4 regions of the Ensifer sp. CCNWLY38 genome follow, and region 2 is predicted to be linked to each of the others. Evidence: riboswitches for the same ligand, from Rfam matches in the RefSeq annotation. Region 2 holds a riboswitch; each other region holds the start of a gene.
What was found. A riboswitch is a leader RNA that binds a small molecule or an ion and turns the genes downstream of it on or off. The one in region 2 is predicted to bind cobalamin.
Positions count from the first base shown of each region.

Region 1: another riboswitch for cobalamin. It lies ahead of nrdH (glutaredoxin-like protein NrdH); the one in region 2 lies ahead of V7S54_RS01520 (aromatic ring-hydroxylating oxygenase subunit alpha).
Region 3: another riboswitch for cobalamin. It lies ahead of V7S54_RS10540 (CbtB domain-containing protein); the one in region 2 lies ahead of V7S54_RS01520 (aromatic ring-hydroxylating oxygenase subunit alpha).
Region 4: another riboswitch for cobalamin. It lies ahead of bluB (5,6-dimethylbenzimidazole synthase); the one in region 2 lies ahead of V7S54_RS01520 (aromatic ring-hydroxylating oxygenase subunit alpha).

Region 1 is NZ_JBBBBO010000003.1:316,996-319,188, forward strand. It holds gene nrdE (class 1b ribonucleoside-diphosphate reductase subunit alpha) at 1-648, opposite strand, end outside; gene nrdI (class Ib ribonucleoside-diphosphate reductase assembly flavoprotein NrdI) at 618-1,034, opposite strand; gene nrdH (glutaredoxin-like protein NrdH) at 1,047-1,268, opposite strand; cobalamin riboswitch at 1,565-1,789, opposite strand; gene V7S54_RS08605 (hypothetical protein) at 2,016-2,193, opposite strand, start outside.
Region 2 is NZ_JBBBBO010000001.1:285,922-288,114, forward strand. It holds gene V7S54_RS01515 (hybrid-cluster NAD(P)-dependent oxidoreductase) at 1-227, opposite strand, end outside; gene V7S54_RS01520 (aromatic ring-hydroxylating oxygenase subunit alpha) at 229-1,473, opposite strand; cobalamin riboswitch at 1,578-1,782, opposite strand; gene V7S54_RS01525 (DUF6656 family protein) at 2,096-2,193, shown strand, end outside.
Region 3 is NZ_JBBBBO010000004.1:189,563-191,755, forward strand. It holds gene V7S54_RS10530 ((2Fe-2S)-binding protein) at 1-163, shown strand, start outside; gene V7S54_RS10535 (CbtA family protein) at 215-1,012, opposite strand; gene V7S54_RS10540 (CbtB domain-containing protein) at 1,210-1,386, opposite strand; cobalamin riboswitch at 1,429-1,691, opposite strand; gene V7S54_RS10545 (TetR/AcrR family transcriptional regulator) at 1,690-2,193, opposite strand, start outside.
Region 4 is NZ_JBBBBO010000002.1:413,885-416,077, reverse strand. It holds gene V7S54_RS06250 (DUF2865 domain-containing protein) at 1-112, shown strand, start outside; gene bluB (5,6-dimethylbenzimidazole synthase) at 169-864, opposite strand; cobalamin riboswitch at 911-1,122, opposite strand; gene V7S54_RS06240 (SDR family oxidoreductase) at 1,265-2,077, opposite strand; gene V7S54_RS06235 (phytanoyl-CoA dioxygenase family protein) at 2,166-2,193, opposite strand, start outside.

The DNA of each region.
Region 1 (2,193 bases), on a different contig from region 2:
GTTGGTGAGCGACAGCGCCACGCCGCCGCCGCGCTTGGAGAGCTGCAACGCGGAATTAATCGCGCGGCCGATGCTTTCCATATTGTCCTCGACCCTAAGCAAGAAGCAGGAGACGAGCTCGCCGCGTTGCTTTTTGCCGGCATTGAGGAAGGTCGGCGTCGCCGGCTGGAAACGGCCGGAAATGATCTCGTCGACGAGATCGCGGGCAAGCTGTTCGTTGCCGCGCGCCAGCGTCATCGCCACCATACAGACGCGGTCTTCGTAGCGCTCCAGGTAGCGCTTTCCGTCAAAGGTCTTCAGCGTATAGGACGTGTAGTATTTGAACGCGCCGAGGAAAGTCGGGAAGCGGAACTTCTTCCCATAAGCGTGGTCGTAGAGATCGCGCACGAAGTTGAAGGAATACTGATCCAGCACCTGCTGTTCATAGTAGCCCTCGGTCACCAGATAATCGAGCTTCTCCCTGAGGTTATGGAAGAAGACGGTGTTCTGGTTGACGTGCTGGAGGAAGTACTGCTTCGCCGCCAGCCGGTCCTTGTCGAGCTGGATCCGTCCCTCTTCATCATAGAGGTTCAGCATCGCGTTCAGCGCATGATAGTCGAGCGCCGGTTCCGTCGCCTTCAGGGGGCGTTCGAGTGTTGAGACGTCCAAAATCGTTCCATCCCGTTTCTGACATTGGCGACGTCCTCCTCGGTTCCGAGCAGCTCGAACCGGTAGAGGTAGGGCACCCGGCACTTGGCCGCGATGACGTCGCCGGCGATCCCGTAGGTCGCGCCGAAATTGCTGTTGCCCGCAGCAATCACGCCGCGGATGTGAGAGCGGTTGCCCGCATCGTTGAGGAAGCGGATCACCTGTTTCGGCACGGCGCCCCGGCCGTCGTCGCCGCAGTAGGTGGGCACGACCAACACGAAGGGCTCGGAAACCGTAAGCGAAGCCTTACTTTCCTTGAGCGGTATGCGCGCTGCGCGAAGGCCGAGCTTTTCGACGAAGCGATGGGTGTTTTCCGAGCGGCTGGAAAAATAGACGATCAGGCCCACCGCCTGTCTCCTCTAGGAAAGCGCGCTGATCTTGTCGGGGCGAAAACCCGCCCAGTGTTCGGGGCCGGCGACGACGACTGGAAGCTGCATATAACCGAGGCCCTTGACCGTTTCGAGCGCGTCCTGGTCGACGGAGATATCAATGATCTCGTAGTTGACACCCTGGCGATCGAGCGCCCGATAGGTCGCGGTGCATTGGACGCAGGCGGGCTTGCTGTAGACGGTAACGTTCATTTCTTCCTCGTTTGGTCGGCTGGATGAGAGCATGAGAAGGCGCACGGACACGCAACCGCGATCCGGCGAAATGCAGGGCTGTCATGGCTGTGGCTCGCTCGGATCTGGACGCCCGGGCGTGCCTCTTCGTCAGATGCGCGGGAAACCGCGCCTCTTGATTGGCGAGTGATAGAATTTCAATGACGCGGACATGACTTCACCCCGAAGCTTTCGACAGGCTGCCGGGGAGATGTCGAGACGATCAGGCAGGCTCATCCTGCCGCACGCAACTCAACCCCTCCGGACACCCCGCCCGTGGACGTTTGTTGCTCGAGGCAGGTCTCCTGGCTCACGGGTCTCAGCTTCCACCCCGACCTTCCCGAGGCCTCATGCCTCAGTGGTCCAATTCCGGACAGTCGCTCGCCGTCTACAGTTGCGGGGGCAGCTACGGCATAGCCTGGCGAAAACTCGCCGACGCACCGTATTCCCGTCTTAGCTCTCAATCCCTGCGAATCGAGAGAACCTCGAACACTAGATATAGTAGTTCATCGCAATTCTGCGTCAATAGGTTCGAAGTGCCTAAAGCTGGGGAGAGAAGGTGATTTCTTTCGCCGTGTGGCTAACAAGGAGTAAACGGCGGGATGCGGCGAAACCTGTGGGTGGAGAGCTGCGCGGCTTCTAGCCACGCCGGATCTCTCCCGAATTCGGTCCGCGGGCTGGCACGTGGCAGATCACGACAACTGCGCTGTCTCTTGCCTCTGCGTTCCGTCAATCGCAGAGCGACATGCTTACGTCTTTGTTTTCTCCGGGCTGGGCTCGAGGCGAAGCCCTTGCCATTTGCGGCGCGTCGCCGCAATCCCGCTCCGGCGAGGGCGGTGACTTGCGCGGATTGTCCTCCTTCGGCCAATGCCACGGATCGGCAATATCGCCGACGCGCGCCCGGATG
Region 2 (2,193 bases):
GTCGACGAGAGTGTGTAGGTACGCATGACAGGCTCGTCTGCGACCGGCAATTCGAGGGTGACGAACTGCCCGGGCAGATAACGAAACCAGGCCGGCTTCTCCGCGCGGAAGGTGAAGGTCATGACATCGGCGGTTTCGACAACCGCCGATGTGCATTCGAGCATCTGCTGCCGATCGATCCAGACATGCAGCTCGTCGAAATGATGGAAGGAGGACGCCATCTGCATGTCAGGCGACCTTGGAAAGGGGAGCCGCATCGCCCTGCAGGCGCTGCCCCATGAACTTGCAGTACCATTCGACGAACTGCATCACGCCGCCTTCATGCTCCGGCGAATAGGGGCCGGGCTCATAGGCCGGCGAGCGGATGCCGAAGGCATTTTCTTCGACGATCTGGCGGTCCTGGTCGTTGGTCTCGGTCCAGACATGAGTCAGATCCTCGAGCGTGTAGTCGACACCTTCGACCGCGTCCTTGTTGACCAGCCACTTCGTCGTCACCTGGGTGAGTTCCGGCCCGAGCGGCAATACGCGGAAGGTGATGGCGTGATCCGAAAGCACGTGGTTCCAGGTCGTGGGGTAGTGGAACATCAGGAGCGTGCCGATCTGCTTCTGCCTGACATCGGCCGACAGCGCCCTTTTGACGGCGGGCGCACCCGACATGGTGTAGCTTTCGGCATCATCGACCAGCGGCATGCGCGCGGCGCGGAACTGGCCGGTCGGCGACATCCGGAACTCGCTCGGCAGGCCCTCGGCCTCGCACTTCGCCCAATGGGCGGCAATCACCGGATCGTCCTTGGCGCCCTGCACCCCGGTCGCGGTCGGCGCTTCCGGATAGGTCCGGCAGAGCTCGGGGTGATTGGCGGCGCAGTGGTAGCACTCGCGGTTGTTCTCCCAGACGAGCTTCCAGTTTCCCTTTTCGATGATCGTGCTTTCGAAGGCGACCTTGGTCTCTCCCAGCCGGTGCGGCGCGAGATAGGGCGTGGCCAGCTCGCGGAAGGCGGCGAAATCCGCCGGCGTCTCCGACAGGTTGATGAAGATGTAGCCGCCGACCGTCTCGCAGTGGATCTGTTTCAGGCTGTGGGCTGCCTTGTCGAAGTCCTCGCCCATCTGGCGTGCGAAGAGCAGCGAGCCGTCGAGCTCATAGGTCCATTGATGATACGGACAGACGAGCTTTGCCGAAGAGCCCTTGTGCTGCGTGCAGACGCGGGAGCCGCGGTGACGGCAGGAGTTGTGGAGCGCGCGGATCGTGCCCTGGCGATCGCGGGTGACGACGACGGGATAATCGCCGACCTGGACGGTGAAATAGTTGCCGGCCCGCGGGATTTCGCAATCGTGGCCGATGAACAGCCAATCCCGATACCAGATGTTTTCCAGGTCCTGCCGGTAGTAGTCGGGGTCGATATAGAAGGCCCGATCGAGGCTGTAGCCGTCACGCCGGCCCTTGAGCTTACGAAGCATATCGTTTCTGGTGTCCATGTCCTGTCCTCATGCGCCATGTTTCGGAGAGGCAGGACAGGAACCCGCACGGGCGCACACCCATGCGTTTGAGGCTCCGATCCGGCTGCCCGCCGCAACCCGTTACGGTTATGTCTGTCAAGGCTGGTTCCGGGCTCAGGAGCCGTCCTTGTGGGACCAGCCCGGCGCCTTCCCGGACGGAACCGTCCAGTGGCCTTGTGCCGAGGCTTTCGCTCCACCACCGTTGCGGGGGCAGCGCCGGGATTTGACCGGCTTCCCAATTCTCCGCCTTCCCCCTTGGAAGACGACACCTTGAGTAAGGATATGTAAGCGTGGAAGGCGCCCCGGCAGGCGCCGGATAGCGACATTCAATTCCAGAATGACGACACGATCGAAACCGTCTTCTGGAAACGGATATGAAAATTTTTCACTTTATAAACATATAGATAGATCAAAAACTGGGCATATGCCGTCTTTTGCGACCGATATGGCGCAGGCACGGGAAGGCTTCGCCCGTTTGCGACATTCCCATGAACGTGCAGGGGTATCTTCCGCGAACGAACGGAAATCCTTCATTAACCATAAGCCACTAGGCTTGCCGGCGGACGAAGATGTCCGGCAGGCAGATGGCACGCTGACGATCATGGCAAAGTTCAGATATTACGACGCAGCGGCCGAGAAGCCGCCGGCGGTCATGCCGAAGACGGCAGTTCACACCGAGTTTCTGCGCACCGGCAGGAT
Region 3 (2,193 bases), on a different contig from region 2:
GGCAAGCGGCGCGCAACTGTCGCGCCAGTATCGGATCCGTTGCGGCTGTTGCCTCTACTTCCAAACGGAGGATGGCAGCTTCTGCGATACCTGCGTCCTGCTGGAACCGGACGATCGCCGCGCGCGACTGGCCGCGCATCTCATGCAAAACGGCGGGGCTTGAACCCCGCCGTCTGTTTGTTCAGGTGCCCATGGAAGGGCGTGATCCGCCGGATCAGTTCGCTCTGGCGAAACGCTCGTTGATGAAGCCGGAGACGACGCCAAGAACGATCCAGAAGGCGAGCGTGGTGGCGAGTGCGGCAACCGCAAACTCGGCGCCGAGAACGGCCGGAACGTTGCTCGTAATATCGACCGGCTGCGGCGCGCCGTAGACGTGCGGTGCTGCGATCAGCGCGAGGCCGACGACCTTGGACACGATCTCCTCGCGCAGGACGACGAGATAGAGGCCGACGGCCGAAAGGGCGACGGCTGCCAGCCACCAGGTCTGGCGGTCGCCAAGCTCGGCGGCCGGGAAACCCGGCAGTTCCGGCGGCAGGCCGATTGCCGGCAGCATGTGCACGGCAAGCCAGCCGCAGGCGCCCCAGAGCGCGCCGTTCCTGAGCGTGATCGGATAGCCGATCACCAGGCTGACGCCGGCCAAGAGCAGACCGAAGCCGGAGCCGGTGACGAGATTGGCGATCAGCGTGCCGGAGAAGCGGCTCATGCCGAACATGATGCCGCCTTCCTCGTGTTCGCCCTCATGGGCATAAGCCGGCGTGATCGGCGACAGTGCATCAAGCAGGGCGCCAACCGGCGAGACCGCCTTCAGCGACGAATGCTGGTCGTGACCCTCGGCGGCGGGTTGCGTCGTTCCAGGCTGTGCAGCGGGCTGCTCGGTTGCAGCCGGAGCCTCGCCTTCGAATTCCTCCGCATGCAGGATCAAAGGCGTGACCCTTAGTTCCTGGGCACCGGTCATGAAGACACCGGCAATCAGTCCAGCCACGATCGCGGCCAGAAGCGTTCTGACAATCATCTTGAAGTCCCTCGATAACGGCAAAAGCCACGCGCTGCGGCGTGGTTTGCAAGCCTTCCCATTCGCTGTGTCATGCGAACCATGCCGGTGCGCCGGCCGAAGCGGCGGCGTGCACAAGCACCGACATCCGGCTGAGGCCGGATGCGTTCAGGTCCGCTTTGTCGATGCGGAACGTTGGTGACGTTCCGGAACATCGCTTAGTGGCAGGGGAAGCCGTAGGAGTGGCGGGTGTCGTGCGCGGTGTCGTGCAGCACGGCCGAATTGGCAAGGCCGGCGCCGAAGACGAGGAATGCGCCGATGAAAAGCGCGATGACGCCAGCGGTCAGACGATCGCTGAGGGAGAGCGGAATGCTCGAAACAGTAGACGTAGCCATGACAACCTCCGTGATGGCATCGGGAAATTCCCGGTGTGGGCCCTATGCCCGTATCGAGTGGCAGGTTTCCTGGCTCACGGCGCTGGGCGGAATGCCCTTGATCTGCCTCGCCTTCCCAGATCGACCACCCTCTCGTGGTCTCCTCCAGTGGCTTCTTCCGGATCACTCCGGAATGGCAGATCGACGTCGCTCTACAGTCGCGGGGTCGGCCGTGATGTGAATGCCCAGCATGGGTCCATCCGTCACGTTCCCGTTTACTCCCGAAACACGTTCGCGTCCCGGGAACCAATCGATCCCAGATGATTAGGAGCGTGTCATGGCGTTGTCAATTGAGCCTGCGCCGCCCGCCGCTTCATCAGCGACAAAATCGCGAAGGATCATCTGCTTGTAGGCCTCGACGATGCGGTCGCCCTCGACGCGATCGACCGAAACGGCAAGCCGCATGGTGCAATCGCCGAGATGCATGATCAGGAAAGCGGCGCTGTCGATGGTTTCGCGCGGCGTTTCGGGCACAAGCCCGGCCCAGACATCGGCAAGCAGTTTGCCGCCGGCGCGGCTTTGCAGAAGATCGATCTCGCGCAGCGCCTTGTCGGCCTGCATCGCCGACCAGATGTCGCGCATCACAGGCTCGGCGAGGAACATGTCGTAATAAATGTCGAAGAGCACACAGAAAGCGTCGCGTAGTTCCGCGAGCGATGTGACCTTGGCAAGTTCGGCAGCGATGCACTCGTTGCACACGGCATTGTAGCGCTCGGCCAGCGTGCGCACGATCGCCGCCTTGTCGGGGAAGTACTGGTAGAGTGAGCC
Region 4 (2,193 bases), on a different contig from region 2:
CCCGTCCAAGAGCAAGGTGCGCGTCGTCGGCCCGACCTTCCTGCCGCAGGAAGAAACCTCGATCGACCTGAAGCACCCGAAGGGACCGGCCTATCAACCGGTCCAGAACTGATCCCGGCGCCGCCTTAAAGCGCGTCGCGATCGCTGCGCACTTTTGCGCGACGGGCTTTAGGAACTCTCGCTGCAGTTCCCCCAGCCTTCCTCGAACACCAGTTCTTCCAGCGGCAGGCGCTGCCGCCATCCTTTCACCGCCAGCTCGGGCTGCCGGTAAAGGCGATCGACATAGCCGAGGCAGAGCCAGGCGACGATCTCGATATGATCAGGAATGCCGAGGATCGCCTTGATCTCGGTCTCGTGGAAGATGCTGACCCAGCCGACGCCAACCCCTTCCGCGCGGGCCGCAAGCCACAGGTTCTGTACGGCGCAAACCGTCGAATAGACATCCATCTGCGGATTGTGCGTGCGCCCGAGAACGACGGCGCCGCCGCGCGTGCGGTCGCAGGTGACGCAGATGCTGAGCGGCGCCTTGCGAATGCCTTCAAGCTTCAGCGAGCGGTATTTGGCCTGCTGCTCTGCCTCGAACATCAAGGCGGCCTCATCATTGGCGCGGCGAAAGGCCTGCCAGACGCGCTCGCGCGTTTCTGCCCCCCGCACCAGCACGAAGTTCCAGGGCTGCATGAAGCCCACCGATGGCGCGCTGTGCGCCGCGGCGAGCAGGCGTTTCACCAGATCGTCGGGAAGAGGTTCGGCCAGGAATTCGTCGCGCACGTCGCGGCGTGTTTCGATGGCGCGGTAGACGGCCTCCCGCTCATCCGGCGAAAAGGCACCGGCAGCCGCAAGGCCGCCCTTCGGTTCAGTCAGCATCGTTTGATCCCCAACAATGCGAAAACCTCCCGCCGTCCGCGCGGGGTTCGGTCTATCTCGCCAGGCCGGTCTTCTGACTTCGGTTCAACCGGTCGCCTCACCTTCCCAGATCGATTGAAGATCCAGTGGCAAAACCTTGAATCAATTCAAGGCACTTCTTGAGGCAACCGTCCCCGTCACAGCGTTGGGCACGTTCCGGAATGACACCGGATTCCCGATTCTCCCGCTTGCGCAGGCACCTGACGGCGTCATAAGGGCACAGCCACTAGCGAAAGACAAGCGCCCGTCAGAGCGGGATGAGGAAAAAGTGCGCGCAGTTTTCCGCCCGCATTCCGCTCTAACTTCTAAGGACCGATCACGTTTATGATTTTGGGTCGCCCCGACCCAAAATCATTGTGATCTAGAGCGGCGCCACCGGATGCGGCGAACCGTCATAGCCGCCCCAGACCGACTGGTCGAAGCAGATCATCGATCCGGTCATCAGCCCGGATTCGGCGGAAGACAGGTAGGCGCAAGCGCGCGCCACCTCCGACGGATCGACGAGCCTGCCGAAGGGCTGGCTGGCGGCCGCCTTTTCGAGCCAATCCGCGGCAGCACCGTGAAACTCGCGCTGGATCCGGTCCTCGCCTTCGGAAGCCATCCAGCCGATGTTCAGGCCATTGACGCGGATGCGGTTGCGCAGAAGCGCATAGGCCGTGTTCTTGGTCAGCGTCTCCAGGGCCCCTTTCGACGAGCAATAGGCCGCGATAAAGGGTTGGCCGGCCATTGCCGACATCGAACCGATATTGACGATCGTGCCTTCGGTACGCTCACGCCGCATCACCTTCACCGACTCCTGCATCAGGAAAAACGGCGCCCGCACATTGATGGCGAACATGCGGTCGAAGAGTTCCGGTGTCGTGTCGAGGATCGTGCCGCGGTCGGTGATGGCCGCAGCGTTGATCAGCGCATCAACCCGGCCGAACTGCGCATCGCAGGCGGCAACGACCTTGCGGGCGTCGTCCACCTTTTCGAGATCGGCCTCGACATAGACCACTTTCGCGCCGCTGGCCTTGTCGATTTCCTCGGCCTTCGCCCGTCCCTTGGCGGCATTGCGCCCACAAATGACGATGCCCGCCGCACCGCGTTCGGCGAATAGGCCGGCGATCGTTGCGCCCAGGCCTTGCGTGCCGCCGGTGACGATGGCGATCTTGCCTTCCATTTGTCCGCTCATTGAAATTCCTCCCTCGGATGATCGTGTAAAACAGGTGCGGCCCCCGGGCAAAACGCTCCGGGAGCCTGTCGGATGTGCTGTCGGACCGTCAGCTCAGCTTGCGCTGCGCCTGCGCG